Regions from separate parts of the Heyndrickxia sporothermodurans genome, predicted to be linked through region 1. Evidence: riboswitches for the same ligand, from Rfam matches in the RefSeq annotation. Region 1 holds a riboswitch; each other region holds the start of a gene.
The links. A riboswitch is a leader RNA that binds a small molecule or an ion and turns the genes downstream of it on or off. The one in region 1 is predicted to bind thiamine pyrophosphate.
Positions count from the first base shown of each region.

Region 2: linked by a shared signal. The riboswitch ahead of thiW (energy coupling factor transporter S component ThiW) and the one ahead of thiT (energy-coupled thiamine transporter ThiT) in region 1 are both predicted to bind thiamine pyrophosphate.
Region 3: linked by a shared signal. The riboswitch ahead of B5V89_RS12370 (YkoF family thiamine/hydroxymethylpyrimidine-binding protein) and the one ahead of thiT (energy-coupled thiamine transporter ThiT) in region 1 are both predicted to bind thiamine pyrophosphate.

Region 1 covers NZ_NAZB01000021.1:139,503-150,396, forward strand. The annotation lists gene B5V89_RS10595 (alpha/beta-type small acid-soluble spore protein) at 1-72, shown strand, start outside; gene fumC (class II fumarate hydratase) at 143-1,534, opposite strand; gene B5V89_RS10605 (PBP1A family penicillin-binding protein) at 1,683-3,758, opposite strand; gene B5V89_RS10610 (universal stress protein) at 3,951-4,466, shown strand; gene thiT (energy-coupled thiamine transporter ThiT) at 4,499-5,074, opposite strand; TPP riboswitch at 5,210-5,314, opposite strand; gene B5V89_RS10620 (ATP-binding protein) at 5,525-6,631, shown strand; gene B5V89_RS10625 (LSm family protein) at 6,694-6,945, opposite strand; partial or broken gene B5V89_RS20715 (YjcZ family sporulation protein) at 7,147-7,224, opposite strand; gene B5V89_RS10635 (GDSL-type esterase/lipase family protein) at 7,310-7,954, opposite strand; gene B5V89_RS10640 (serine hydrolase) at 8,126-8,914, opposite strand; gene B5V89_RS10645 (ABC transporter ATP-binding protein) at 8,917-9,924, opposite strand; gene B5V89_RS10650 (C40 family peptidase) at 9,940-10,842, opposite strand.
Region 2 covers NZ_NAZB01000019.1:325,253-336,146, forward strand. The annotation lists gene B5V89_RS09310 (hypothetical protein) at 1-400, opposite strand, end outside; gene B5V89_RS09320 (hypothetical protein) at 910-1,389, opposite strand; gene B5V89_RS09325 (Dps family protein) at 1,543-1,992, opposite strand; gene B5V89_RS09330 (VanZ family protein) at 2,289-2,783, opposite strand; gene B5V89_RS09335 (amino acid ABC transporter ATP-binding protein) at 2,948-3,694, opposite strand; gene B5V89_RS09340 (amino acid ABC transporter permease) at 3,708-4,391, opposite strand; gene B5V89_RS09345 (amino acid ABC transporter substrate-binding protein) at 4,407-5,201, opposite strand; gene B5V89_RS09350 (hypothetical protein) at 5,369-5,554, shown strand; gene B5V89_RS20075 (hypothetical protein) at 5,724-5,888, shown strand; gene tenA (thiaminase II) at 5,975-6,664, opposite strand; gene thiE (thiamine phosphate synthase) at 6,704-7,309, opposite strand; gene thiM (hydroxyethylthiazole kinase) at 7,299-8,108, opposite strand; gene thiD (bifunctional hydroxymethylpyrimidine kinase/phosphomethylpyrimidine kinase) at 8,122-8,931, opposite strand; gene thiW (energy coupling factor transporter S component ThiW) at 8,900-9,421, opposite strand; TPP riboswitch at 9,535-9,635, opposite strand; TPP riboswitch at 9,695-9,797, opposite strand; RNA gene ssrS (6S RNA) at 9,949-10,144, opposite strand; gene B5V89_RS09385 (ABC transporter permease) at 10,264-10,894, opposite strand, start outside.
Region 3 covers NZ_NAZB01000025.1:1,022-11,915, reverse strand. The annotation lists gene B5V89_RS12410 (DUF58 domain-containing protein) at 1-1,030, opposite strand, end outside; gene B5V89_RS12405 (AAA family ATPase) at 1,033-1,989, opposite strand; gene nadE (ammonia-dependent NAD(+) synthetase) at 2,298-3,125, opposite strand; gene B5V89_RS12395 (nicotinate phosphoribosyltransferase) at 3,150-4,616, opposite strand; gene B5V89_RS12390 (cysteine hydrolase family protein) at 4,639-5,193, opposite strand; gene B5V89_RS12385 (energy-coupling factor transporter transmembrane component T family protein) at 5,322-6,077, opposite strand; gene B5V89_RS12380 (ABC transporter ATP-binding protein) at 6,052-7,710, opposite strand; gene B5V89_RS12375 (ECF transporter S component) at 7,716-8,294, opposite strand; gene B5V89_RS12370 (YkoF family thiamine/hydroxymethylpyrimidine-binding protein) at 8,309-8,902, opposite strand; TPP riboswitch at 8,999-9,109, opposite strand; gene B5V89_RS12365 (amino acid permease) at 9,736-10,894, shown strand, end outside.

The DNA of each region.
Region 1 (10,894 bases):
GGGGGAGAAATCACAAAACGCTTAGTTCAAATGGCTGAACAACAACTTGGCGGCGGATTCTCTCAACGTTAATCAATTTATTGTCACATTTAACTAAATATAATGGATTGAAAGGAGACACATATTTGTGTCTCCTTTCCTATTATCCATTCTTCAAATTCACCATTTTTTTCGGATCAATCCATTGGTGGTACTGTTCTTCAGTAACATAACCGGTTTTTATCGCCGCTTCTTTCAATGTGGAACCTTCTTTAAAAGCAAGTTTTGCTATTTCAGCTGCTTTCTCATAGCCTATATAAGGATTTAATGCTGTTACGAGCATTAAAGAACGATTTACATTTTCTTCGATTACCTCTTTATTCGGTTCAATGCCTACAGCACAATTCGTATTAAACGAAATTAGACTATCAGCTAATAAGTTAACGGATTGCAGAAAATTGTATATAATCACTGGTTTAAAGACGTTTAACTCAAAATTCCCCTGACTTGCGGCAAAACCAATCGTAGCATCATTACCAAATACTTGCGTTGCAACCATTGTTAATGCCTCACTTTGTGTAGGGTTAACTTTCCCTGGCATGATTGAACTTCCTGGTTCATTCGCCGGGATGCTAATCTCGCCAATCCCACTCCTTGGACCACTTGCAAGCCATCTCACATCATTAGCTATCTTCATAACATCTGCGGCTAAAGCCTTCAATGCGCCGTGGACATGAACGATTTCATCATGACTAGTCAATGCATGAAATTTATTATTAGATGAACGGAATGGAAATCCTGTTAGGTTCTTTAATTCCTGTGCAACTTTCTCACCAAAAGTAGGATCCGCATTTATTCCGGTACCAACAGCAGTACCGCCTATTGCCAAATTTAATAGATGTTCAGCACTTTCATGAATCATTTTTTTACTTTTTTCCAGCATTGCTCTCCAACCGCTAATTTCTTGACCAAGTGTTAAAGGTGTTGCATCTTGTAAATGTGTTCGACCAATTTTAATAATGTCCATAAATTCATTTTCTTTTTGTAAAAATGTGTCTGTTAATTTATTTATTGCTGGTATTAGTTTTTCTTGAATAACACTATATGCTGCAATATGCATTGCAGTTGGAAAGGTATCGTTTGAACTTTGGGACATATTGATATCATCATTTGGATGAATATGTTCCTTCGATTCATTTTTTTGTAAGATCTCATTTGCCCTTCTAGCAATTACTTCATTTACGTTCATATTCGATTGGGTTCCACTTCCTGTTTGCCAAACAACAAGCGGAAAATGATCATCGAAACGACCTTCTAACACCTCGTCACAAGCTTCTACTATTGCCTGTTTCTTCGCATCCGATAGCTTTCCTAAATTATGATTGGCAACTGCTGCAGCTTTTTTTAATTGTACAAAGGCTCGAATGACCTCCATTGGCATTTTTTCTGAGCCAATTTTAAAGTTTTCTTTGCTTCGCTGTGTTTGTGCTCCCCAATATTTGTCAACAGGGACTTTCATTTCACCAAGTGTATCTTTTTCGATTCGGAATTGCATTTTACCACTCCTTATCTCAATATACTTTTATTTTCCCATAAATTCAAAAAATCTTCATGCTTAATGCATTACTCTCATCATTATGTACTTTTTTTAAAAAATAAAAAAGCAATTCCAAAAAGGAACTGCTAATTAATAAGTTTGGAGGTTATTCTCCTTTGAATTGTTTCAGTTTATCTTTTATTTTCTCTTCGAGGATTTTCCATTTGCTTTTTCCATCTTCTAGTTTTTCTTTGAGTTTTTCTGTACCTTGTTTCAACTTTTCATTTAGTTCTTTTGCTTTTGTTTTAAACGGGTGGTCTGACTCATATTTTTTTTGCATTTGGCTATTGATCGATTCCGTTTCAAATTTTTCTGCTTTCGTGTATTTTAACGTATTTTGCATAATTGATTGAAAAACGGGAACCACGCCTTGTGCACTTAACCCATATAAATAATGCTCCCGATCGGTTTTATCATAGCCGATCCAAACAGCACCGACAAGATTAGGGGTATAACCGACAAACCATTGGTCAGCCGTTCCGTCAATATTATTAAAAGGAACTTGTGTTGATCCCGTCTTACCGGCAATTTGATAACCTGAAACATTAGCACCTTTACCTGTCCCAGTTTCCATCACGTTTAAAAGCATTGATGTCATTTCATTGGCCGTTTTCTTATCCGTAACTTTTGTTACTTTCGGTTTTCTTTCAACAATGATTTTCCCTGTTGGTCCAACAATTTTAGTAATGATATGCCCATCTTCACGTTTTCCTTCATTGGCGAAAGCCGAATATGCTTCTGCCATTTGTAAAGGGGATACCCCTTTTCTTAAACCTCCAAGTGCAATGCTTAAATTTCGATCTTTATCTGTTAATGGAATACCGAATCTCTTAACGGCATCCATTCCTTTATCAATACCAATCTCATTTAATAACCAAACGGCCGGAATATTAATCGAGTTTTCGATCGCTTTATACATTGGTACTTCACCTTGATATTGGCCATTATAATTTTTCGGTGAATAATTATGACCAAATGTCATTTTTTCATCCTTTAACATTGAATCAGGCTTGTATCCTTCCTCTAAAGCTGGTGTATACACCGCTAAAGGTTTAAAGGTCGATCCGGGTGATCGTTTTAATTGTGTCGCGCGATTAAATCCTCGAAAAACCTTTTCCCCTCTACCGCCGACTAACCCACGAATCCCACCGGTTTTTGGATCAAGTAGTATTGACCCGCTTTGGACGATCTGTCCTCCTCTTCCTTGAGGAAAGTTATAATTATTGTTATATACATTTTCCAATGCAGATTGGATATTTTGGTCCATTTCTGTATAAATTCGATAGCCACGCGTCATAATCTCATCTTGCGTCAATCCGAATTTCTCAGTTGCTTCTGCTAATACCGCATCAACATAATAAGGATATTTACCTTTCATTGGATCTTTCTGTTGATCATTAAGAACTAATTGTTCCTTTTTAGCGTCGTCGAATTGTTTTTTCGTGATGTAGCCATATTGTTTCATTGCCCCAAGAACGACATTTCTGCGCTTAATCGTTCGATCCATATGATAATAAGGATCAAGTGCAGATGGCGCATTTACAATTCCAGCAAGTGCAGCGGCTTCACTAAGATTAATATCTTCTACATCTTTACCAAAATATCGTTGGGCCGCTTTTTGAACTCCCCATGCACCATGTCCAAAATAAACTTGATTTAAATACATTTCTAAAATATCGTCTTTAGTGTATTTTTTTTCAATTTCAATGGCTAAAAATAATTCTTCGATTTTCCGTTTAAATGTTCTTTCATCCGATAGCAAAGCATTTTTCGTTAGCTGTTGGGTAATTGTACTTCCGCCCGCTGTTATCCCGCCGGCAGTTATATTTTTAAAGAGTGCGCTCGTTATTCCTTTCACATCGAATCCACCATGTTGGTAAAAACGATGGTCTTCAATAGCAACAATTGCATCTTTTAAATGTTGGGGCATTTTTTTAATCGAGACGCCTTCTGTTCGGTTTGCGGAAATTTTGCTTGCGACATCTCCGTCTTTATCGTAAATAACAGTCGATTGTGCTAAGCCCTTTTTCAAAGACTCAACATTTGCCGTTGCTGCAAAATATCCAAAAAAGGCAAGAAACGCTAATAGGGTTACTGATCCTCCTAGAATAATTATTTGATTCATATGTGCCTTTTTCCAAAATTTCTTTACAGCTCCACGAAATCGCTGTAACCATTCCATACTTTTCCCTGCCTTCAATTAGTTAAAATTGATACTACCTATTTCTAACGTAAAGCATATTATGTTAGGTAAGAAAAATCAATGAAAATTATTTTACTTTGTAATGTTTTTGTAATATAAGTCATTCGTTTGTTTGTTATTTGCACTGAATAAAGGGTATATAAGAAGTAATATAAATAGGAGCTGATGAATATGTATAAACATATTTTAGTTTGCTTTGATGACTCAGACGGCAGTAGAAAAGCATTGGAAATAGCAGCGGATTTATATTTATTAAATCAAGAATGCCAATTAAGTGTTGTCCAAGTAATAAATGGAACGACTTATTCGATAGACACGCCACTACCTGAAGATAGTTTAGGCAAGTCAGGATATACTGCGATCCCGCGTTCAGATGGTGGTGTATATGTCACACACCTTCCACTTGAACATTCAATTCAAGAAAATACAAAACATTTTATACAGGATGATGACCCCGATCTTCGAGCGGAAGTCACGGAGATTTTACAATCTAGAGGAATCTCTTTTCATTTTGATACGCTTTATGGAAAGACATCCGACAATATATGTGAATACGCGAATTCCAATCAAATAGACTTAATTGTCGTAGGTCAAAGTGAAGAAGGGATTTTCAAGCGGATTTTTCTAGGCAGCACGGAGGAAAATATTATTAAAAATACAACTAAAGATGTGCTAGTCGTTAAGTAATTAAAGGGTACTTAGCAAAGTACCCTTTAACTTTATTTTTTGATTTGGACAAGTCTTGGAGCAATAAATAAGATCATGACAACAAGTACTGAGCTTAAGACAAAATTGATCGACATATATGTTCCATTATAAATCAATGAATATAATGCAACCGGTTGTCCTTTCGGTGCATACGAACCGAAAAAGACAATACCTGTGTAGAAATGGGCAAGGAAACGTAATAAACTACCAAGAAAAACACCTAAGACAGTGTATGTAGTCCATTTTCCGATATTTCCATTTTCTATAGATGTTTTGATTTGCTTTGCAAAAATACCTGCTAAACCAATCACTGTAAAGGCGACAAAATAGTCGACAATCCCTTGTACCGGATGATAAAATACTGAAAATCCTGTTACAACTTGTAGCGTACCTAATATAAATCCAGTTAACAACCCGCCTTTTAAGCCCCAACGATAAGCCATTAAAAATATCGGTATCATAGCTAATGAAACGGATCCGCCTTCTGGCCAAATAGCCTTACAAATAAATGCTGAAACAAGGTCAAGCAAGTAAGCAAGTGCTCCGAGAACAGCAACTTCTACTAAAAACAATGTTTTTTTATTCATCTTATATTCCCTTCCTTTCTTTTCGTCTGAAGAGTGACTATGAAGGCTCGGAGGGAATGTAAAAACAACTGTATTGCGTTTTTTACACAAAAAAAGCAATACAGGACGGTTTAAGGAAATCGCTGCATTGCTTTCTATTCCATCAAACCACAGTCCCTGCGCTAGCATTATCTAACAGGTTCATAGGGTCAGAACTCATACGTTCACTCTCAGCCGATTTAGGCTCCCCTTGTGGGATTATATTTATTTAATAATACTAATTAACTATACTATTTTTTAATACCGTTTACAACTGATTTATCCATATTCTTAAAGATATTTATATGCTATTTTATGAAACTATAAGTACATTTATATAACTTTAACTTGGTATTATTTAAATATTTTGATATATTTTAGATGAAGAAATTTTTGCTAATTGTTATTTTGAAGAAAAGGGAGGTGAAAAAAATGATACCGCTTAGACAAGATATCGTTGCATTTTTTGATAAAAATATTGATAAAATTGTTGCGATTTGGAATGAACAATTGATAAACTCCAAGTCAAATCCTTTAAAATCCAAATTTTTCAATAAAGATACTTGTCATGATTTTCTTATTCAATCATTGTCAATATCGAAGGAAAAATTGGAGCACTTTTTAAAATCCCTTGCATCTAACTTTGCTAAAGAAAAACTTGATCAAAATATTGATTTAGGTGAAGTTACATATAATTTAAGTATTGGTAAATCAATAACTACTAAGTTTTTATACAATAATTATTTAAATGTAAACGATGTCAATGCCTATATTGACAAAATTAATTATGCTTTTGACAAATTATTGTTTTATGTTGTTACATATTATTCAAATGTTAAAGATCAAATCATTGATAAAAAAAATGAATACATAAATACAACACATCATGAACGTTTAACACTTTTAGGACAAATGACATCTAGCTTCGTTCATGAATTTCGTAATCCATTAACTTCTATTCATGGATTTGTGCAATTATTGCGTTCTGAAAATCCACAATTGCCTTATTTGGATATTATCTCTAACGAAATTGAGCAATTAAAATTTAATATCTCTCAATTTCTTATGCTATCAAAAAAAGAAATTGTGTCAATTGAAATGACCTCTTTTTCATTAAATGATTTAATTGAAGAAGTCTTATCCTTTTTGTATCCTCGTATTTTAGAAGTAAATGTTGATATCCAAAAACATTATTTGCATGAAATTAGCATTCATGGCTTTAAAGATGAAATAAGACAGGTACTTATTAATATTATTTTTAATGCGGTTGATGTACTGAAAAGCGTGAAGAATCCGATTATCCAAATTGAATTGGATATTACTGAAAACTCCGTTATTATAGACATAAGTAATAACGGACCAAAAATACCGGAAGAAATGGTTGACACTATTTTCGAGCCTTTCGTTACAACGAAGAAGAGCGGAACAGGGCTTGGTTTGTATGTTTCCAAAAATATACTTGAAAAACACGGTGGAACTTTAACTTGTCAATCTAATGACGATTGGACAACTTTTACAATAATCTTTCCAATATTATAAAAGGATGTATTCGTTGAAAAAGACTCCCTTTAAAATAGGAGTCTTTTTCAAAAGACAACGGCCTACCAGAAAAACCAAGGAAGAAGCGCTAAGCCAACTATGGCACCAAGTGCGACACCCCAGCCAAAGCCGCCCCAGCCCCAACCCCAACCATAACCGTATCCTCCATAATTCCTTTGTGGGAGTGGGCGTAAATAAACCATTCGATTATCAACTCGATGAATGATTCCTCTGTGCACTCTTCCATCACGCGTTCTTATTTCAACGGGCTTTCCAATATTTCTTGAACAAATATGGTAATGTGAAGCAGACATGTACTATTCACCTCCAAATATCCTTCCACACCATTTTATGGTCAAGTCACTTAATTGGAGTGGGACAATGGAGTAGGTTAAACGTTTGATTATATATAGAAAAGCGAAAGCGCCTTGGTCAGCCCCGACAAGCAAATGTTTTTCTTTTCTTAAAATAGGAAAAGTCCAGTCTTAAAAAAGACCGGACTTCTTTATTTTAACCTAATAAACATATGCTGCTCCTACAATGATAAGTAAGATGAACAATACTACGATTAATGCAAATCCTCGGCCTGCACCCCAGCCGACACCGTAGCCATATCCACCTACTGGATAACCACAACCGCCATACCACATAAGCTTCTCACCTCCTTTTCAAGTGAATTTATCCATCTTGTTCTCCTCTAATAGAGTCATAGCCAATTTCATGTAGCCGATTTGCAATTTCAATATGTCCTAAATGGTTTGGATATAAATTGTCACTAGTACACCAATTGTCCAATTTATCTTGTAAATGTTGCTGGAGATTTATCGTTTTTAAACATCGTCGATTTGCCCTACATTCAATATAGCGATTTATACGCTGTACCCATTTATCTGCTAAAGGATCATTAGGATACGGATTGTGCAAACCGAGAATAATAAGCATGTAGTTATCTTCTTGTTCCTCTTTCAAATCGCGTATCCCACGAATGATGTCATCAATTGTACTTCTACATTTTCTTGACTCATGAATAAACTCTTCTTCATTGCCCGTTTCATCATATTTTTTCTTTGCTGTTTGTAAATCTTGATGTCCGGCAGATAAAACAATCATGTCACTTTGTTTAATGCTTCTCATTATATTTGGATCACTCAATGATTGGAGGATATCATTGGCATGATTATTTGCCGCTGCTACATTTGTAACAAACACCCTTTCTCTTAAATTCCGTTCTGCAAGACGTGCATGTCGATGTACAAAACTTGGAGATAAAAATGGTGCACCATGCCCTGCACATAGTCCGTCACCGATCGCGAGATATCTCATGTCACCCCTCCCTACCCATCAAAAGATAAATCCTTATTTATATTTATTCAGCTCTTTATATGTGGTAACTGTCCATATTAAAAATGGGCTTTCGTCTATAAACGAGAAAACAATTTAGAAAATTACGAAATAAAATAGTGTATCATAAAATGATACACTATTCCTGTATTGTTATTGAATTAAATAGTCATATACAGCCTTGCCGGTCCGAGCAATAATTTGTTTTCCCTCATACTGATTTTCTAATTGATCGATTAATACTGCCATAAATACTTGATCGTCATTATGCCTAATAATTGCAACATCATGTTCAACACCGGGAATTTCCCCTGTTTTATTAGCAACAAATACATGATCCGAATCCATCATTGCAGGTAATTTATCTTGAAATTGCTGTCCAGAAAGGATATTCAATATTTCATACGTACTCTTTGAAGTAAGGAATTGATTTTCCACGATTTCTTTTAGGAATATTACCATATCGGATGCAGAAGTAACATTATCTAGCCCCATATCCCTGGCCACATAATCCATTAATCTTCTTTCTAGTCTTGTATGATTGCATCCTATTTGTTTATTAAAATAATTAATCGTTTCCTGACCGACTAGATCAATCATCATATTTGTTGCCGTATTATCCGAAACGATAATCATTAATGTCAAAAGGTCTTTAACGGATAAAAGAGTTCCTTCTGTTAAATATTGAATAACACCTGATCCTCCCACTTTATGCTCAGGTTTCACCTCTATTTTCTCTTCTAAATCAATTTTCCCTAACTCCGCTTGCTGAAATGCAGCCATAATAATCGGAATTTTTATTAAGCTAGCAGAAGACATTTCGCGTTTACTATTTTTACTAATTATCGTCTCTTCGTTTATTTCTACGACTATGCTTACAATGCCTAACGATTGTTCGATAATCCCATCGATTTGTTTTCTTAAGCTTGCTACACTTCTCATTATCATGATCCCTTCGTAAGTAGTGCTTCTTTATTCATTCCGGGGTGATTATTGTATAAGTGACAAGCGACAAAATGTTCTTCTTCTATTTCTCTCCACTCCGGAATTTTCGATTGGCATATATCACTTGCTGCGGGACATCTCGTTCTAAATACACACCCACTCGGAGGATTTATTGGACTTGGTATTTCTCCTTTTAAAATAATTCTTTCACGCTTATCTTCAATTTCCGGGTCGGGTATTGGGATGGCTGAAAGTAATGCCTGCGTATATGGATGAAGTGGATTTTTATATAAATTACTGCTACTTGTTAATTCAACTAAATGTCCAAGATACATGACACCTATGCGATCACTAATATGCTTGACCATTGATAAATCATGGGCAATGAATAGGAAAGTAAGCTTTTTCTCTTTCTGAAGCTTTTTTAATAGATTTACAACTTGAGCTTGAACGGAAACATCTAAAGCGGAAATCGGTTCATCGGCAATAATAAACTCCGGATCTAGCGCTAAAGATCTTGCAATACCTATGCGTTGGCGTTGCCCCCCACTAAATTCATGAGGGTAGCGATTTGCATGCTCACGATTTAAACCGACATCCTCTAAAAGTTCATAAACCCTTTGACGTCGTTCTTCTTTATTTTTAAATAACCCATGCACTTCCATTGGCTCGGAAATAATCTCTTGGACTGTTGAGCGTGGGTTTAACGATGCATATGGATCTTGAAAAATCATTTGTATTTTTCGATTGAAGGCAAGCTGTTCACTTTTATTTAATAGGTGAATATTTTTCCCTTTATATAAAACTTCACCTTCAGTTGGTTGATATAACCTCATTATTAATCTTCCAGTTGTTGACTTTCCGCAGCCGGATTCTCCAACTAGTCCGAAGGTTTCGCCTTCATTTATATGAAAACTAACATTATCAACTGCTTTTAACCGTGCTCCTTTTCCTACTTCAAAATGCTTCTTTACATGATTAATTTCTAAAACTTTGTTTCTCTCCATATGTATACCCCCAAACTAGATCCAATAGCGACGTGCTGCACAAAGTTCTTTCTCGTATGTTCCGGCTATTTCTTCTATTACGATTGATTTTCCCGTATTCGGTGAATGAATCATTTCCCCTTCTCCGTAATAAATAGCGACGTGATGAATATGTCCTTTTCCTTCTTCATAAGCGAAAAATAATAAATCTCCCGGTTGAATTTGTTGAAGATCTACATCTATGCCTCCATCTGCTTGCTCATGTGCATCTCTTGCAATTATATAGCCGGCAGCGTTACACATTGTATAGCTGAATCCGGAACAATCAAAACCAAATCCACTCATCCCTCCCCAAAGATACGGGAGTCCGATAAATTTTTCCGCTTCACGAATAATGAATTCCCCATTCTGTCTAGGAGCCTCATTTATTTTAAAAATATGAATATCTTCGTTTTTCAAATAAGCATAGCCTGAGGGAACTTTAACTTTACTATATTCCTCTAGTGTTTCCACTATTGGTAATTTCGTTTGATAACTGACTTCCATCCACTTGTTACCAGGTTTTTCGTAAAGGGTGGCAGTAGGTTGGCAAACAACGGCTACTTGATCGTAATTATTTTCTTCCTCTTCTTTTTTTCTTAATTGGTTCAACGGAATCCATCCGGGGTAGCCGCGATCATCCTTCTTACTTGATTGACTTGGAATAACACAGAATGCCCAATCACCGTCAATCTCTATTACTTGAGCTTCTTCACCTAGTAGAACTTGAGATTGCACAAGGTTGTCATTGCATAGATCTAGCTTTGTTTCATAAGTTAATGAATTTAGCCATTTTGGGATATCTACTGGATTTGTAATGGCATCCACATCTATTTTTCTCGCTGAATCTTTCGATGTCCATAATGTTGCAACTGCTACATTTATTTGATATAGTTCCATATTCCCCTCCGTAGGTTTGCTTAATTTGAGGAAAAAACCTTATCAACTGATA
Region 2 (10,894 bases), on a different contig from region 1:
TCCAACCATGATAATTAAATACGTGTAAAACCTTATTAAGATGTTCGTAAAATGTCGCACCTATCGTGCATATTAGAAGATATAAAAGTACCCAATAACCTTTTATATTATATTTGTCATAGACATAGACAAATATATACGCAAATGGAGCATAGAGAATATATGTAATCAAGTCAAATAACTCATATTTTTCGGTATCCATGACAGTATACAAATCAAGTTTTGAAATCGCTAATAAATAATCGGAGATCCTTGCAACTGTAGTTCCAAATAACATTATTAGTATCGTTATACTTAATGGAAAACGTTTCGGTAAGAATAATATTATGGCGTATGAAATAACAATTGAAATAACAATACACCATTCGTTTTGATCAAATTTTTGTGGAAATGGTAGCATTTATTTTTCTATCCCTTCTAATTTTAATTGTTTTTGAAAGAACAATAATAAAATGTAAACAATGGATAGAATGACTAGCTGTATAATAAAGGACCCCCAATAATGCCAATTTTCATAGGTTATTACTCCCCATATTTTTAACCAGTATTCCAAAACATAAAGTACTCCAGTAAATATAACCGTATAAATCCATTTATTTATTGGGGGTTCACTTCTCAATACCACATTGAAATACAATAGGTATAAAAAAGGGGTAACGATGACCACATAAATTCGGTAAATAATGAACAATGCTATATCATCACTAATTTTCCACAAACTTAAATTTACAGTAAGAAAAGAACTATAAGTTGTTATTAAAAATTCCAAAATCATAAAAGTAAAAAAATTTACCAGTGGATTAATTTTTCTCTTAAGCATAAAAAATGATAGAAGTAGAATGATTGCTGCGTCTATAAAAATGGAGAGTTCCATTTATATCATCCCTTAAATAATTTTTCTTTCTAGTACTAGTTATTTCTCCTCTGGCATACCATCATTTCCATTTTACATGTCCATTTATAAAATATAATAAGTATTAAAAGTAGAAACGGATCAACGATTGCGGAGATCCCTAAATTCCACCATCCATAATGAAAATAACCCCAAGGTTCAGGAAGTAAAGCTACCTTTTCATAAATTAAAATGAATACATACCAACAAATAAAATATATAATTCGCTTAAATAATCGAGATTGATTTGGATACCAATTTAGAAATATCAAATTAACCGGGGGAACGATTAATGCGATTGAAGGAATAGATGTCCATTCAATTTCTTTATCAAAATACCAATAACCTTGATATTTCACATCAACAAACAAATCCACCATCATTTGCAGCGATACTGTGAAACACCAGATATGGATAATCTGATTTAGGGAAAGTTTTTTGTTGGTAGTAAAAGCAATTGTATTAAAAAGGATAATCGCAATAATAAAGCCAATCATAGAAAACGTCCTTTTTAGTTTTAAATTAACCTTACTTTGTTGTTCTAGTAAATCATTATCTGCATAAAGCCAAAAAGTATTGGATGAAATATAATATTTTCATCCAATAACAGGATTAGTAATCCTCTTTTCTTTCCTTTTGCTAATTAATTATTATTCATAAGCAAGATAAGCGTTAAACATCCAAATATGCTTTTCAAATTTTCCTTGTAATTCGTTTAACAAATCAATTGTCGGTTGATCTTGTTGCTCTTCAGCTAACTTTCTTCCTGTTTCATTCAATTCTCTTACCATTTGCCCATAATCACTGATTAATTGAGAAATAAGCTCATTTTCCTTGTCATCCGCCTGTGCCTCAACAAGAGTCGTTTCTTCTAGAAATTTGCTCATTGTTGCTAATGGCTTTCCCCCAATTGCAAGAATTCTTTCTGCAAGTGTATCTATATCTGCTGCCATTTCGGTATATAATTCTTCAAATAATTTATGTAAGTGGAAAAAATGTCTTCCTTGTACAAACCAATGGTAGCGATGAAGTTTAATATACATTACAGAGAAATTAGATAATTCTTGATTTAAGAAATTGATTAATTTTTGATTAGACACGACAACTTCTCCTTTTTCCTATAGTTTCATTTATTTTCTCCTAAATAAAATTTTTTACCCAACATTACTTATTGTTGTTTTTTAAAATAATTAAAAGGCGATTTCTACATCGCCTTTTTATTGTTCTTTAGTATTCTATTTCTTCATAATCTTTTGGTTGTGGTAAAGGATTATTAGGCTGTCTTATGTTTGCCTTTGGTTTCGCCTTATTTTGATTCGGAGTAGAATTCTTTTTACTTTTACTCAAAATTACTCACCTCAATGTATATTCTTGAGTCCAATGATCTTTTTTATACTTACCGAATATTTGTAAATTCGGTGTGTCCTTTACTAAGGCTTTTAATATTCGTATAAACAAGCAAAAACACTAAGTAGCCTAGAACACCACCAATTGTATTTAAAATAATATCATCAACATCAAAACCGCCTACATGATAGGTTAGCTGGATCGATTCAACAATGACTGTGGTGAAAAATGATAAAAATAGAACCTTTAAAAATCCGTTCAATCGTTTAATTAATAAAGGAGCAAGAAAACCTAACGGCATAAAGGCAAGAACATTTCCGAATAGATTGGAAAACCAAATAGTAAAATTAAAATGGTCATAGTAATCAATATACATTTTTATTGTTTTAAATGGGATTATATTATAATTTTCTTGTGTTGCAGGTATCCGATATCGACCTAAGAAAAGAATGTATAACATATAGCAAAAATAAACGAAAAAAATAAGCCAAAAAATGATTTTAAGTATTTTTCTTACCTTTTTAAGATTAATGATTTGGAACATCTTTCTCCCCCAACATTCTCTATTACTAAAATGTATGTATCATTTACAAAATGATGCATTACCTATTATAGACGATTTTTTTCTCTTTTTTACACAAAATCGGTAATTACCATAAATTCTATTAAAAAAAGGCAATGATATGTATATCATCACCGCTGGGATTGTTACCTTACATTTACCTTATTTAAAAATTGCAAAAGACGAGGATTATTCGATTGTCCAAACACTTCATTAGGAGTGCCCTGTTCAACGACTATCCCTTGATCCATAAATATCACCTGATCGGCAACATCTCGTGCAAATTGCATTTCATGCGTGACAACTACCATAGTCATTCCTTCATTTGCTAAATCTTTCATAACTTTTAGCACTTCTCCAACAAGCTCAGGATCAAGGGCGGATGTTGGTTCATCAAATAATATGACTTCGGGATCCAACGCCATTGCTCGTGCAATCCCAACACGTTGCTGCTGTCCACCTGAAAGTTGATGTGGATACATGTCACCACGATCTTTTAGCCCTACTTTTTCTAACAATCCTAATGCTTTTTGCTTTGCTTCTGCCTTTGAACGTTTCAATACTGTAACTTGTCCTTCCATGATGTTTTCCAGTGCTGTCAAATGCGGAAACAAATTATACCCTTGAAAAACCATACCTGTTTGTTTGCGAATAGCCATTATTTCTTGAAGCTTTATCTTTCTATTTTCTTGAAATTCCAGTTTTCGATTTCCAATCGAAAGTGAACCTTTATCTGGAGTCTCCAATAGATTTAAACAACGAAGAAGAGTTGTTTTTCCTGAACCAGATGGTCCAATGATAACAGCAGTTTGCCCTTTTTCGATTGAAAGTGTAATCCCTTTTAAAACTTCTAAATCATGAAAACGTTTATGCAATTGTTGGATAGAAATCATTCTTCGTCCCCCACTATTTTGCTACCGTTCGATTATATCGCCTTTCAAGCATAGATTGACCAAACGATAACACAGTACTAAATAGTAAATAAATGAAAGCTACTTCTATATATAGCCAAAGCGGCTCATAAGTGGCAGCAACGATTTGCTGACTTTTTTGGAACATTTCAGTAACAGTTATCGTTGCAGCAAGTGACGTATCTTTCACTAAACTGATAAAAGAATTCCCTAAAGGTGGCAAGGATACACGCATTGCTTGTGGTAATATAATTCTTCTCATCGCTTGGGATTTCTTCATCCCTATTGAGTATGCTGCTTCCCATTGGCCTTTTGGAATAGATAAAATGGATGCCCGAAAAATTTCGGAACTATATGCTCCCACATTTAAGGTGAAGCCGATGATTGCTGCAGGAAACGGATCTAACGTAACCCCTAATTTAGGCAATCCATAAAAAAGGATAAACAATTGAACGAGTAAAGGGGTCCCTCTAAAAATCCATAAATAAAATTTAGCGAGTAAGATTAATGGTTTAATTGTAGAAATGCGAATAATCGCTATCAGAAATGCTAGTACCGTTCCTAATATAAATGTAATGATTGAAAGAGGAATAGTAAAATATATGCCTGCTTTTAGTATAGGAAAAAAGGAATCACGCAGGATTCCGAGTATTCGGATGGTAGATTCATCTGTGAACATCTTTAATCGATCCCTTTACTTCGACACATCTGTGCCAAACCATTTTTTTGAAATTTTCAAATAGGTACCATCTTTTTTCATATCTGCAAGTGCTCCGTTTACAGCCTTCACTAGTTCATCTGAATTTTTCCGAAAAAGAAAAGCATTACTCGTCGCATTTTTTTCTTCATAGACGACTTTTATAGGCAAATTGGGTTGGTGTTTTTTCAAATCTAAATAAGAAAGACTATCGTTTATTGTTGCGTCAATTCGTTTTGAAGTGATCAGATCAATTGATTGATTGAATCCATCTACAACCGTATTTGTTGCACCATGGTCTTCTGCAATTTTTCGATAATTACTATCTAATGACTGCCCTACTTTTTTTCCTTTTAAGTCATTTAACGTTTTTATGTCATGATTATCTTTTCCTACAATTAAAACAGCTTTCGAGACGATATATGGATCTGACATATCATATTTTTTCAATCGATCCGTTCGAACAGCTACTTCATTGGCAACTAAGTCATAACGTTTCGCATCTAACCCTGCAATCATACCGTCCCATTTTGTTTCAATATATTTAGGTTTTATCTTTAATCGTTTAAATACCTCATTTGCAATGTCGATATCAAAACCTGTAAGCTTTCCAGATTGGTCGTGATAGGTAAATGGTGAATAGGTCCCTTCCGTTCCAATGTTTACGACTCCTTTGTCTTTAATTTTGTCATAAAGGTTTTTTTGCTCGTTTTTATTATCATTGTTTGTCCCACAAGAACTTGTAATTATTGCAAAGGTTAAAATTATGAGTGTAAATAGTAATTTTTTCATCAAGCATCCCTCATTTTTGTATTTATCATTTATTCTCGTAGTTTTGCCCTATGCAAAAAGGGATATGCATCTTGCCTATTATGAAGTATGTTCAATCATTAATTTTACTTCTAAAAATCACACTTATTTTTGTTTGTACATATAATATGACAAGGAGGTGGTTAACAATGGTTCAATTGTTTTTAGCTACAATCGTTGCTGGATTTGCGTTACTTGGCTTAAGTCTGCTTGGAGTTGTTACGGGGACATTAGCTACAGTAGTTGAATTCATTGGAGCAGGTGCCGTTATTCTGTTCGCTATCGTCTTAATTGTTAAAGCAATTATGGCTTTACTAGGGAAACTGAATGTATAAACCTTTTCCTTCATAAAATATGGAGGGTGCCCAAGCTTCTTTTTATACGGACTTATCAATATATTTTTCATTACTTGAAAAAGTGGGATGTCCCACTTTTTTTTATCTTATTTAACTTACATACTTTTTTACATATCAAAGGAAAATAAATCAAAAGGAGGGACAAACTTTGGTTAATCAAAATTTCGAAAAATTTCATAAACTACAAGAAAAGCATAAGTCGAGTTATCTCGGAAAGGATACGGACCAAAAACAATTAAATCCAGATCCGGAATATAATAATCAATCAAATACCGATAAAGCAATTGGAGCAACAGGAAGAGAACTAAAATAAGCTAGGGGTTATCCCCTAGCTGTTTCATATCAATGTTAAACATAAATTCAACTTTTTTAACGAATAAAAATACATACAATACAACTTTATAATGGCCATTCTTCTTGGTGATAGACCATATCCCAGAACATATATTCAAAGCGAGATGTCATTTGAAAATGTTTCTCTAAGGATACCAGTTCATGTTCCCGAGTTCCTTCAGTTAATTGATTCATTAACTTGATTAACCAAAGGGCAACCGATCCAAACTCATCTGATGAATAAGTTTCTATCCAATGTGAATACGGATTTGATTTTATTTGATGGTGATGCTGTTTTTTTAAAAGCTTACCAATCTCCCAATAATCCCATGCACAAGGAAGCAAACAAGAAACTACTTCCGCTAATGACCCATTTAGTGATACGTTTACCATATAATTTGTATAAGCTAGATTTATAGGTGTTGGTTTTACCTGTTCTAATTCCTCTTCAGATATCCCAAATTCTTTAGCATATTTTCTATGCAAGTCCATTTCAAAATGTAGAATTGAGTGTAATGAGTGGGAAAATTTTTGCATTGTTTGTAAATCTTTTGCTTTTTGAGTACCTATTGCAAATAACTTCGAATACTCAATTAAATACACATAATCCTGTTTCATATAATAAGCAAAAAGTTCAATTGGTAAAGAGCCGTCACCAATACCTTGAACAAATGGATGTTGATGATTTTTATTCCAAATGGGTTGAGCATTTCTATATAATCGATCGGTAAATAGCTTCCCTTGCGTCATTGTCATATTCTCCCTCTCTATTTTGCACATTGCAAATTTATTTTTTTACTGAAAAAATTTTTTCGCTGCTTCCTTTGGGTTTTTTGCCTTCATAATTGCAGAAACTACCGCAATTCCAGAAAAATTTATTTCTTTTAATTGATGAAAATTATCTAATGTTATTCCTCCGATTGCTACAGCTGGTATATTTACAGAATCTTTAATTGCTTTTAAGGTTTCCATAGATAACACAGTTGCATCTTGTTTTGTTTTAGTTGGAAAAGCAGACCCTATTCCAATATAATCAGCTCCAATTTTTTCAGCTAATTGGGCCTGCTCGATTGTTTGCGTAGACACACCAATAATCATTGACTTGGGAACTATTCGCTTTAAGGCAGAAAGCGGTATATCGTCTTGACCAACATGTATACCATCAGCTCCTACCGCTAACGCAATATCTACACGATCATTTATAATTAGAGGCACTTGATAGCTTTTTAACAACGCTTTTAAATGTTTTGCTTTTTTATAAAATGTGAGTCCATCGCTATTCTTTTCACGAAGTTGAACGATGGTCACACCACCTTGCACAGCTTCTTCAACAATTGATAAAAGTTCGCCTATTGGGGTTCGTTCATCGGTAACTAAATAAAGATTGTAATTAACATTCATGAATTTTCACCTCTTTAGCAAAAACTTCCTCATTCATTCGATAGATTTCATCCATCAGCTTTATTTTATATGTTCCAATCCCTCCATCTGTTGCCAAGTGTTTCGTTGCACGTTCCCCTGAAAGTGACATAATTGACATTCCCGTGATGGCGGCACCTAAATAATCAGATGTTACGCCAGAAAAACTGCCTATGAGTGAAGTAGACATGCATCCTGTACCTGTTATTCTTGTTAATCTTTCATCCCCATTTGATAGATAATAGTTCTTACTTCCGTTTGATACAACGTCTACTTTGCCACTTATGCCAACAACACATTGGAATGTATTTGCAGCTTGCTGAGCTATTTCAATTGATGGTACAGAGCCATCAGCGGCATCGACTCCCTTTGTTCCACCTGTACCATTAATTAATGTATGTATTTCACTGCTATTCCCACGGATGATAGCCATCTTTACTTTTTCTAATAGTTCCATAGATCGTTCTGTTCGATAACTTGTTGCGCCAACACCGACAGGATCCAATATAACTGGAATTCCTTTCTTATTAGCAGCAATCCCTGCATGTAGCATGGATTCAAAAACAACATCATGAATCGTTCCTAAATTGATAATTAGTGCATCAGCTAGATGGATCATATCTTCTACCTCTTTAATCTCTGTCGCCATTACTGGTGAAGCTCCGATTGCAAGTGTGACATTAGCACAATCATTAATAGTTACCACATTTGTCATATGGTGAATAAGTGGTTTTTTTTCTTTTACTAATGAAATTAACCGTGTCATTTTTGAAATTTCCATTGGAATCCCTCCGCTATTTATTGTCTACTAGTCCAGCACGTTCATATAAATGGTAAAAATGATTTGTTGGACCATGTCCACTGCCAAGTTCTAAGCTATGTTGAATTGCTATTGTAATATAATCTTTTGCTTTCTTAACTGCACTCAACAGGGGTTCTTCCTGAGCAACAAAAGCGGTGATAGCTGAAGATAATGTACACCCTGTTCCATGAACATTTTTCGTATGAATTCTCTTCCCAGGCAACCATGTAAAGTGATGTCCGTCAAAAAATAAATCATTTGGATCCCCTTCTAAATGGCCACCCTTTAATAAAATTTTTTTGGCACCGAGTTCCTGTAATTTGAGGCAGGCAGTATACATGTCTTCAATCGTCCAAATTTTACTGTCTGTTAAACTTTCAGCCTCAGGTATATTAGGTGTAATTAATGTCACCATTGGAAGCAATTTTTCTTTTAACGCATCTATCGCATTTTGCTGTAATAAATGGTGACCACCTTTTGATATCATGACTGGATCGAGGATGATATGCTCTGTACGGTATATATTCAATTCCTTTGCAACCACATCAATATTTTCTTTTGTTCCGAGCATTCCAATTTTAACTGCATCAACATGAATGTCGTCGAAAATAGCAGATATTTGATCACTGATTATTTGTGAATCAATCATTTGTACAGATTTTACTTCCATTGTGTTTTGGGCGGTAACTGCAGTAATAACCGACATTCCAAACACACCTAAGGAAGAAAATGTTTTAATATCTGCTTGGATCCCAGCTCCACCTCCTGAATCAGATCCTGCGATTGTAAGTGCTGTTTTCATGAATGATTCCTCCAAACGTTTGATTTCGTAATAATACTTTCATTAAAAATATGGCAATTAGTGCTCCTGCAAAGGAACTAACTATAAATGAAGGGATAAATCCAAATAAAGCTACATTCTTTCCTAATAGTAGCCTTGCTACTGGATATGCTGCGAGTGCCCCAAGAATGCCAGTTCCAATAACTTCACCCGTAAACGCCCAACTAAGCTTTCTTGTTTTCATAAACAAATAGCCTGATAGAAATGCACCAATCATACTTCCGGGAAAAGCAAATAGGGAGCCGGTTCCTGTGAAATTTCGGATGATTGACACGATAAATGCTTGTGCAATTGAATAAAACGGACCCAATAGGATAGCGGTTAATACATTAGCCATATGTTGGATAGGGAAAATTTTTGCAAATCCCACTGGGATAAAAACGATATTACTTATTAAAGTAGTTATCGCAATAATAACTGCAGTTATCGTCATTTTTTTTAACTTATTCATCTTTACACACCTCCATCATTTGATTTTTGTGAGGAAGCTTTTCTTTCTCCAACAAAAAAACCGCCTTCCTCAATAGAAAGCGGCAATAACAACTGTAACTAGAAAATACAGAATAGCTATTTAGACCGCTTCCCTACGCCGGTATAATCCGGATCAGGTACAAAGGGTTTCAATCAATGATATCTCTCAGCCTATGGCTCCCCTAGCAGAAAAAATTATGAAATTGTACACAAAAAAGCCCATCGTAAGCAGTTAGATGGGCAGAATTGATTATATCTCTTACTCCCACTTCCTTACGCCAGCATAAACTGGATCAAGTTCAAAGGGTCCAGAACATCTCTGTCTCAGTCTTATTTAGACTCCCCTAGCGATAAAATTATTCATTTATGTATATGTTAGCATAAATTAGATAAAAAGAAAGGATAATTTTCCTTTTTAAAATTTGGTTCTTATTATATAATTCCATACATTATTCTCTGTATAAAAAAACCAGTTCCCGATTGGAAACTGATTTGGAAGTTGTCATTTATAAGGCCGCCTTTGCCGTATGAGTATTAAGAAAGTTTTAAACCACCACTCCTCAAAGTGGGTGTTTGCAGAAACGTTCTTGCTTGTCTTCCATGCCATGTAGGCGAAAGCTTGTCATTCCAGTTTCAATATAAAACTCCCTGTTACAGCTTAAAGGTTAAAACTTTATTATCAATACGTACAATGCAGCTTGTATTGTTATATTACTTTATTTTTATCATTTTTTCAAGTGAAATGATTTACTGGAATAATAAACTACCTCATTTTTATGAATTCCTTTGCAATATTATTTTGCAATTATTAAGGATGGTCGTCTAAATCCACTGACTTGTTTGATATCTGCGGTTATAATGTTTTTTTAATCCAACGGCTAAAAGTTGAAATGATACAATCGCAAACAGTAAGCATACTAATGGAATGAAAAGAACGAACTGATTTCCCCACAAATGATCCCTTGCCTGTCCTACTAAACCAGCCCATTCTTTCGTAATCGAATGATATAAAGTTGGTGAGGTTTCTAGCTTCGTTCCTCCTATAAAAATATTAAATAATGCTAATTGTCCCATCACAGTGATTGCGGTAACAATTTCGAGAACAAATAATATAACAATATCTTCTATTAAATGTGGAATGATGTGGCGCTTAATTATTTTCCATTTTGAAGACCCTGTCGTAATGGCGGCTTCAATAAAAGGCAAGCGATACACTTGTATCGTTTTTTCCCGAATCGATGCGGCTACACTCGGAAATCCGATTATGGTCGATACGATGATAAATAATACGATTAATGATATAGGCTTAATAGTTGGATTAAAAGAAATCGGCCACAAAACGAAATAAATGATTAAAAACGATGGAATATACGATAAAGAATGTTCAAATGACTCCCAAATGTGGAGCCTCTTTTTCATTATCCCTGTAAATAATCCAATTCCTAAACCAAGA
Region 3 (10,894 bases), on a different contig from region 1:
TTTGCACATGTTTCCTTACCATATCAACTAACGCCTGTGTTAAATTAGAAGTGATAATTAATAAGGAAGCTGATCGTTGATAGAATGCTGACTCGCCATCCAAAATACTAGAAATATGGACATTACTATCCGCTTTTACTTTAGCTAAATGATGGAATAGTTGCTGTCTATACTCCTCTCCTCCCCTAATTGGGAAAATGGTACGCTCCTGTCCAATTGAGTAAAACCCTATTTGACCACCATGTTGAATAATCGTGCGAATGATTGATGCAGAAAATTTCACACATTCCTCAAACGATGAAGAAGGTGAGCGATCTAAAATAATGGATACATCATTCGATTGGCGCTCCTCAAATTCTTTCGTTTTCATCTCATTTATTCTCGCTGTCGCCTTCCAATCAATCCATGTGAAACGATCACCCGGTTCATAATTTCGTATTCCCGCAACCATTGATGTATCATTTTGAATTTTTATTTGAGATGCTGTAGCTCCTTGCTCATATCTACTTTCAAAAGAGCGGTAAATAATATCCGAAAAGGCAGGATAAACTAGTATCGATTTCTCCAAAGAATAATCCTTTTCCTTTTCAAATAAGCCAATAGGATCGCCAATTTTGACATATATTTTATCAAAATGGTGTTCTCCTCTCGGTAAATTAGGCATACTGTACTCAAGTTGAATATGTTTTTTGAAACCTGGAAATACAATTTGCTTCCCATTCTCCTTAGAAAGACTTGAAGTGTTATTGATGATGAGAAAAAAGAGTGGGAATGAATATTTTCTATTTATTTTTATGACGACATTAAGATGTTCCCCGGCTAAATAAGTATCTTTATTAAATGTTCTTTCGATTACCAAATCTCCAAGAGGGTAAAAGGCAATACATAATGCATAGAGAGCGAAGGGGACAAAACTGAAAAATAGGAACCAGCTAACAAAGCCACCTTGAAACATGGCATAGGAGAAAGTTAATAGAATAAAAATAAGAAGAAGAATTAGTTTCCCCCATGTTTTTAATTTTGTTTTCATCATTATCTCACTGCCCTTTGAACGGGAACCTGTACAAATTTAATTACTTCTTTTACAATATCTTCTGCTGTTTTGCCGCCATATTTAACCTCGGATTTAACAATAATTCGATGCGAAAACACGAATGGGGCTAAATATTGTACGTCGTCAGGAATAATGAAATCTCGGCCATGTAATAAAGCATAAGCTTGTGATGCTTTCATTAATGCGATTGATCCACGAGGACTTACCCCTAGGTAAACATTCGTATGATTCCTAGTGTAATGTGCTAGTTCTACAATATATTGTTTAAGTGTTTGATCGACATACACTTCTTTTACTTCATCTTGTAATTCCACTAATTCGGAAAGAGTAATTACCGAGTCTAAACGGTCAATCGGTGCTTGTTTTTGTGTTCTATCTAATATATCTATTTCTTCATTTATATTTGGATACCCCATTTTCATTTTTAAAAGAAAACGATCTAACTGAGCCTCTGGTAAAGGGTATGTACCTTCATATTCAATCGGGTTTTGTGTTGCCATAACGAAAAACGGTCGCTCCAATTGTCTTGTATTTCCGTCTACTGTGACACTGCTCTCCTCCATTCCCTCAAGTAAAGCGGATTGTGTTTTCGGAGATGTACGGTTTATCTCATCAGCGAGAATAATATTTCCCATAATTGGACCTGGTCTATATTGGAATTCAAATTCTTTCGGATTATATATTGATACTCCGATCACATCGGAAGGCAATAAGTCTGGTGTAAATTGGATTCTCTTAAAGTTGGCATTTACTGATTTGGCCAATGCTCTTACCATCATTGTTTTTCCAACCCCTGGAACATCTTCTAATAAAACATGCCCTTCAGCTAATAACGCAACAAGACTGAGTTCCGCCACATCTGATTTCCCAATCATTACTTTTTCGATATTATTTATAACTTGCTTTAATTTTGGATGAAAAATGGTATCTTTCATTCGAATCCCCCTATTATCTCTATCAATGTAGTCTGGAAAATTTTAAAATTTCTTATTATTTTTAGCATACTATGAATTGGGATGAAGAAAAAGAGTTGAACGAAAAAATTCCTAGACTTTTTCCTTTTTTTTATAGGGTTTTGAGAATAAACAATGGTCCGTTCCTTTCCGCTGCAGGCACTTGCTTTCTGCGGGGCTGGCGATGAGCCTCCTCGTCGCTCCGCTCCACTCTGTGCTTTTAATACGTTTAAAAAACAATTTTTAAAAGAACCTAATATAATAAAAAAAGAGCCCCTTAGGACTCTTTTTTATTTCCAAAAATCATCAAATATTGTGATTGGCATGTGTCGTTTATGTTCGGATTTTTGATATAGTTTTTCAATGGTTTGTTGTGCTTGCTCTGAAACCTTTTTTCCTTCTAGGTAATTATCAATTTCGTCATAGGTGACGCCTAATGCACTTTCGTCTGACAATTGCGGCCGTTCATCTTCAAGGTCAGCTGTTGGTGTCTTTAAGTATAAATGCTCTGGGCATCCTAGTTCTTTGAGCAGCATTCTACCTTGACGCTTATTTAAGCGAAAGATAGGTACGAGATCCGCTCCGCCGTCTCCATATTTTGTATAAAATCCTGTAAGGTTTTCAGCTGAATGATCGGTACCAAGAACAACGCAATTTTCCATGGCGGCAATACTATACTGTGCTTTCATCCGCTCTCTTGCTTTTTCATTACCTTTTGCAAAATCAGATAAGATAATGCCTGCTGCTTTCAATGAAGCTTCACTTGCATCGACAGCAGCTTTAATGTTTACTGTTATAGCTTTAGTGGGGTTAATAAATGTAATTGCATCCTCCACATCTGCTGCATCCTTTTGAACACCGTACGGAAGCCGAACAGCAATAAATTTATATTCATTATTCCCAGTTTCTTTACGCATCTCATCAATCGCTAGTTGCGCTAGTTTTCCTGTTAAAGTAGAATCCTGGCCCCCTGATATACCTAAAACAAATCCTTTAAAAAAGGGATATTTCGATAAATAATTTTTAAGGAAATCTACACTCTTTCGGATTTCCTCATGGGCATCGATTGTAGGACTCACTTTCATGTTTTCAATGATTCTTCTTTGTAGCTCATCCACTTCGCATTACCTCCATTATCTTTTTTATTTTTTCATATGGGCAATCTTTTCACGAACGTCCTCAATATTTTTAATTTTGTTATCCCAACATTTTTGGCTAAGATCAACTGGATATTCGTGGGGATTAAGTGAGCGTTTGTATTCTTCCCAGAGTAATCCTAAGCTTTCTTTCGTGTAGCCTTGTATTTCTTTTAATTCCGGTAATCGATAGACTAATTCCCCATTTACAAAAATATCATGTTGTAAATCTTTCGCTTCAAAATCAGTTACAGTTTTACTTATATATGTGTGCACGGGATGGAACATTTTTAGCTTTTCTTGAGATTGTGGATCTTCATCCTGCATTGCAATATAGTCACCTTCAGATTTATTCGTATTTGTATTAATAATTCGATAAACCTTTTTTAAACCAGGTGTCGTCACTTTTTGCGCATTTGATGAAATTTTAATGGTATCTTGCATCACTCCATTTTCATCTTCAATGGAAACCATTTTATAAACCGCGCCTAATGCCGGCTGCTCGAAAGCAGTGATTAACTTTGTCCCTACTCCCCACATATCAATTTTGGCTCCTTGGGACTTCATATGGAGGATTGTATACTCATCTAAGTCGCTTGATGCGACAATTTTCGCGTCTGGGAACCCTGCTTGGTCTAACATTTTTCGTGCTGCTTTTGATAAAAACGCCATGTCTCCGCTATCTAATCGAATACCAATAAAATTAATTTTATTCCCTAATTCTTTTGCAACTCGTATAGCTGCTGGGACACCCGATTTCAACGTATCATATGTATCCACTAAGAATACACAATCCCGATGGCTTTCTGCATATTTATGAAAAGCTGTATAATCATCACGATATGCTTGTACCATCGCATGGGCATGGGTACCTGAAACAGGGATTCCAAATCGTTTACCCGCTCGAACATTACTTGTTGAATCAAACCCGCCGATGTAGGCAGCTCTTGTTCCCCACACAGCAGCATCCATTTCATGTGCTCTGCGCGTACCAAATTCCATTAATATTTGGTCACCAACTACATTTTTAATTCTCGCTGCTTTCGTTGCAATCAATGTTTGGTAATTCACAATATTAAGCAAGGCGGTTTCAATTATTTGCGCTTGTGCCAAAGGTGCTTCCACATGAATTAAAGGTTCACTGTCAAAAACGATTTCCCCCTCTTTCATCGACCGAACGGTTCCTGTAAAGCGCATTTCACTTAAATATTGTAAAAATTCCTCATCATAGTTCAATTCTTCACGTAAATATTGAATATCTGTTTCAGAAAAATGAAAATCACGTAAGTATTCAACAATTCGTTCTAACCCCGCATATACTGCATACCCATTGTCGAAAGGAAGCTTCCTGAAAAAAACTTCAAATACCGCTTTTCGTTCATGAATACCGTCATCCCAATATGTTTTTGCCATATTGATTTGATATAAATCCGTATGCAGTGCAAAACCGTCGTCCTTATATAACTTTACCATTTAACCCCACTCCTTATTTACCCTAAAAGAGTACCTTCGCACCCAATGTATTTTTAAAATGTTCTAATGCCCATTGATGGCCTGTATCATTAAAGCTCGCCACAGCGTTCCCATGAACAACTATTTTGTATCCTTTATTATAAGCATCTACAGCCGTATGCAATACACAAATATCCGTACAAACGCCACATAAATGTAGTTCTTCAATTCCACGTTCTCTTAGCTTTATATCCAAATCCGTTCCGGCAAATGCACTATAACGTGTTTTATCCATATAGTGTACATTTTCGTCATTTTTATGTTGTTCATACAAACCCTGTAAAGCTCCGAATAATTGACGCCCCTGTGTTCCTACTATATTATGCGGTGGAAACAGCTTTGCCTCCGGATGGAGTGTGTCTTCTTTTTGATGACAATCGATCGCAAAAACAACATAATCACCGGAAAGTATAAAATCGCTTGTTAGCTGGATAATTATATTTTCAATGTCTTGACCTGGTTTCCCACACGTTAATTTACCATCATCTGCAATAAAATCGTATGTATAATCAATATTAATTAATGCTTTTCTAGTCATCACAAAACACCCCTTATTGGCAATCTCGACACTATTGTACTATAAATTCTTAAAATAAGTGAAAATAAAACACCCATTTAATTACCGTAATCATTTTAAACAGCAATTAATGGATGTTTTTTTAAGATCTAAATCGTTTCAGAAACGTATTTAGAAATGATGAATATACCCACCATTAAAAGAAAAAACAGCATATCTTTTCCACTAACCTTCAACTCATGATAGAAAGTTCGATCCCTGCTTCCCGTGAATCCCTTTGATTCCATTGCAATTGCTGTTCGCTCTGCTTTTCGTATCGCACTTGCTAAAAGTGGAATGGTGTATTTTTTTAAAAGCTGTATTCTCCCTTTTATCCCTTTCTCCCAATGAACGCCTCGAATTCGATGGGCATTTCTAATAATCGTAAATTCATCCTTTAATAAAGGTAAAAACTGATAGCCTGCTAAAATTCCGTAGGCAAGCTTAGGGGGAAGTTTACATTGTTGAATCAGACTTAACATAAATTTAGTTGTATCTGTTGTTAATATAAACATTAAAGACAAGGCAGCAAAACAAAGAACACGTAATCCAAGTGCCAGTCCAGTATTCAGTCCGTAATCAGTAATCTCAAAAGGACCTAATTTAGCATAAGTGACGAAACTAGTATTACTTGGTGGATTCGAAAATATTGTTGTTGTCCACACATACCCAAAGGCAATGATAAAAAACGGTACAAATCGTATACACCATTTTTTCATCCCTACTTTACCAAAAAGAAATGTGATTAAGACCGTAAAAGACAAGTAAAGCAACGGAGTTAAAGGGTCAAATACAAAAGCTAAAAGGACAACAGAGACCAAAACGACAATTGCTTTTATACTAGGATTTAGTAACTGAAGCCGCAATTGGTTCACCCCTTATCCCATATGTATTCCAAATTGAATATAATAATGGATTTTCAAGGTTTGCTTTCTCCACAATTTCACTATTTTCTAAAAATAGCTCATGAGGTGTTCCTTGAAACACTACTTCCCCTTCGAAAAGAACGATGACTTGATGAGCAAATTTCGCCACAATTTCCATATCATGAGTCACCATCAACGCCGTCATCCCAATGTTCACTCTCGATTGAATAATTTTCATCATTTCATTCGTCGCTTTCTCATCCTGCCCAAAGGTTGGCTCATCTAATATAAGGAATTCCCGTTCATCCACTAGCATCGTAGCTACACTTAAGCGCCGCTTTTGCCCTTGACTTAATATGAAGGGATTATGATCCTTTAACCGAAGTAAACGAAAATCTGAAAGAATATTAGCTACCTTAGAATCGATATCTTCTACTTTTTTCATTCTTGGACCAAAGGCTACTTCATCAAATACCGTATCCGCTATAAATTGATGCTCCGGATTTTGAAAAACGTAACCAATTGAATCCAACCTCACCTTTTCATCCAAATCCTTGAACAATTTATTCCCATAGAAAATCTCCCCTTGCTGTTCCTTAAGAAGTCCCGCCAACATCAAAGTTAATGTAGATTTACCCGCACCATTCGGACCTACAATCGCTGTCCATTCACCCTTATTTATTGATAAATGGATATTTTTTAAAATTTGTTTCTCCCCCCGGGAAAAGGAAACGTGTTTCATTTGGATTAACGGCGGTGTTGGGAAATCATTTACTGCCTGTAATGGAAAAGAAGTGTCTACCTCATCTAACTCTTCCATTAATTCATCCACTGTTAATGGATAAAAGTTTTCTCGCACCTGTTGACCGAATAGTGTCACCTTTGGGAGGCATATTCCAAGATCTTTCATATCATCAAAATGATGAACCAATCCTTTTTTCAATGAACCATCGTACATTAGTTGTCCGGATTGTGTAAAAACAAGGGTGCGATCAATAAAAGGAACCCAATAATCAAGTTTATGCTCTATGACGATGAGAGAAAAATTCATTTCTCTTTGCAATCTATCAATCGTTTCAGCAAAATCTTTTGTTGCCACCGGATCGAGCAAAGCAGTAGGTTCATCTAAAATCATCAATTCGGGTTCCATTGCCATCACACATGCAAGTGCCAGCTTTTGCTTCATTCCACCTGATAGGGTAGAAATATGAGCTTGTCTATACTTCTCTAAACCAACTAATGAAAGAGACCATTCTATTTTTCGTATCATTTCTTCTTTAGGTAATTTTATATTTTCTAAGCCGAATGCGATTTCATCCTCTACAGTGAGCATACAAAATTGGGAATCAGGATCTTGAAATACGACGCCAATTCGGCTGCTTAATTGTCCTGGTTTATAAGACTGAATCTCTTTCCCAGCATATTTAATACTCCCAGTCCTGTCCCCTTCAATTGAATTTGGAATCAGCCCGTTTAAACAAAGTGCTAACGAACTTTTGCCGGAGCCACTTGGTCCTAATAATAGAAGTTTTTCACCTTTATTTATGGAAAAGGAGATATTGTTTATAATCGATTGCTCCTCATAAGATAATGAAAGATTCCTAACTTCTAATAAAGGTTCCCGTATCTCCATTTCAATCACGCTACTTTTCTCTTTTTCATCTCTTTGCCTAATGGCATTCCATTAAGCACTCCTGTTTTTGCCAATCCTTCACTTATATACTTACCTAATAATCCCGCAAGGAGCGCACCAGAAACCATTCGTATCGCTAGCATGGATAAAACATACGATGGTGATAGTGTTGCAAATCCAGAGATAAAATACCCCCAAGCAAAACTAAATATCGCTGAACCAACTCCGGCAAGCATTAACACCCATGTTGAATAACGCTTCCAGCCAGTTGCGGCAAACACAACCTCAGCCCCTAAACCTTGGATCATTCCAGAGATTAATAGTCTTGGACCAACTGCATTCCCTATTAAAATTTCCACAAATGCGGCGATCGTTTCCGCCAAAACCGCTGCACCTGGCTTGCGAATAATATTTGCAACAATGATAGAAACGATAAACCATATCCCAAATATCGGTTCATAACCGATCGGTCCGACTAACCCAAAGAAAATATTCCCTACTTGGGTAAATAATAAATATACGATGGCAAAGACAATTCCTAACACTGACATCACAACAATTTCCCGCAGACTCCATTTAGACATCACTTTTTCCCTCCTTATTTCTTTTTCCTCGAAGGACTATTCGCCGAAATATTGACTGTCATTGTTACGTGCTTAACTTTTTCCTGAGTATAATTAAATGCATGCTCGAGTGTTGTAAACACATCATGCGCATCGCCGTCCAATCTGCTGGCATAGTGAATTCCTCCAGTAAATGTGTTTTGTTGTTTGGCGATATCCACAACATCTGCAATGATTTGCATATAGTTTTCATTATTCATCGGATATAACGCAAATTGTGTAGGCGCTTCAATATGAATATTTTTTACTCTGTCTTCATTCATCCGAACATCGTCCTCGGACATATACACATCTCCATCTAAATCTCCCGGGCATCCAATTGAAAATGTTCCATTTAAGACAACATGTTTTTCAGTATTAGCCGCAATTAAATAGATAGCTTTTGCAACGTCAAACACATGCTCCATTTTCCCACGGATTACTGTACTAATATCATCCGTTTTCACCCATACTTTAGTGGTGTCGACCCGTTGAAGCGTAGATAAAATAATATCTACAAATTCATCCGCCATCGGATAAAGGGAAAAACGAAAACCTACAATTCTACTTGTTCCACATACTTCTGTCATAACCATTCTCCTCTCTTTTTTTGGAGAATAAAAAAACTGCATCTCTTGGAAGATGCAGTAGTATACGAATAGATGCAAATCAATGAATGATTCTACACCAATACTACTACACTTCCCCACGCTAGTATTATCTAGATCGGGTAATAAGGGATCGGAACGCACTTCCACGTTCACATCTCAGCTTTTTCAGCACCCCTAGTGTAGATAGGTCATATGCAGTTTTATTATTCGCCCTTATCATACATGACAAAAAATCATGTGTAAAGTTACTTTAGCATTATTTGTTTATTCTCAGCATACCAAACTATTCTAGGAAAATATCCATAATGCAATTTCATTCAACAAAGTGATAAAATATACAACTTTCTATTTCCATTCTTTCCGGTTTATGATATCTTTATATAGTTATTAATATAATTTTTTATTTATAAATATCCATTAATTTTATTCGAAGTTGATTTCCGCTGCAGGTGCTCGCTTTCCGCGGGCGGTTCGGGAGCCTGTTTAGCTCCGGCGGCTATCGACTAGCGAACTTCCGGTCACCTCCCTACGATAAGTCATCATCGATTCGTCCTTTAGGACTCATCGTGATTCCTTTATCTCAGTCGCTGCCCTCCAGTTCGTACGTCGATAAGCAAGCCGCCTATGCTTTTCGAACTCCTCGGCGCTTATCGCGCCTGAGGGGTCTCCCGTATACCGTTTTTCCCGCAGGAGTCTCGCACCTTCCGCTCCAATCAACAAGACGTCTAAATCAAGATTGAACTTTAAACAAAGCCATTAGTTTAAACATGGTTATTTTAAGGGTATGAATGGATTACGGAGGGTTTATATAGATGGAGAATCAAAATGGAGGATTACAACGTAGTTTAAAAGCACGACATTTGACGATGATTTCATTAGGTGGATCCATTGGTACCGGGCTGTTTCTAGGAAGCGGATCTGCTATTTACCAAGCAGGACCAGGCGGCGCACTGCTTGCCTATATGATAATTGGTGTCATGGTGTATTTTATTATGACGAGCCTTGGTGAACTAGCTTCTTTCATGCCAACAAGTGGGGCATTTAGCACCTATGCTACCCGCTTTATTGATCCAGCACTTGGATTTGCATTAGGGTGGAACTATTGGTACAGCTGGGCGATCACACTTGCGGCAGAACTTTCCGCATCAACATTAGTCATGAAATTTTGGTTCCCAGATAGTCCATCATGGTTATGGAGCGGACTTTTTATCTTGATTATTTTTGGACTGAATATTCTCTCTGTTAAAGGCTATGGCGAGGGTGAGTATTGGTTCTCTTTCATTAAAGTTGCTACCATCATTATTTTCATTATCGTAGGTATTTTAATGATTTTAGGTATTATGAAAGGCGATGCCATTGGCTTTAAAAACTTCTCAATTGGGGACGCTCCCTTTCACGGTGGCCTACTAGCAGTTATTGGTGTGTTTCTTACCGCAGGATTTTCTTTTCAAGGAACAGAAATTGTCGGTGTAGCTGCAGGTGAAAGTGAAAATCCGAGAGAAAATGTGCCTAAAGCAATCAAAAGTGTATTTTGGAGAATTCTTTTATTTTATGTACTTGCAATTCTCGTTATAGGTTTAATTATTCCTTATACAACAAAAACCCTGCAAAGCGAAGACATCATGGTCAGTCCGTTTACGTTAGTGTTCAAAAAGGCCGGACTCGCATTTGCCGCATCATTAATGAATGCAGTCATCTTAACAGCCGTTCTATCAGCTGGAAACTCAAGTCTTTATGCATCTACAAGAATTTTATATGCTTTGGCAAAAGAAGGACAAGCTCCTAGGTTTTTTGGTAAATTAAATAAGCGTGGAGTTCCAGTCGCCGCTCTTATTGCGACAACTTTAGTGGGAATGCTCGCATTTCTAGCATCAGCTTTTGGTGATGGAGCGATTTACATGTGGCTGTTAAACGCTGCAGGGATTACTGGTTTCATTTTTTGGCTCGGTATTGCTGCCAGTCATTATCGGT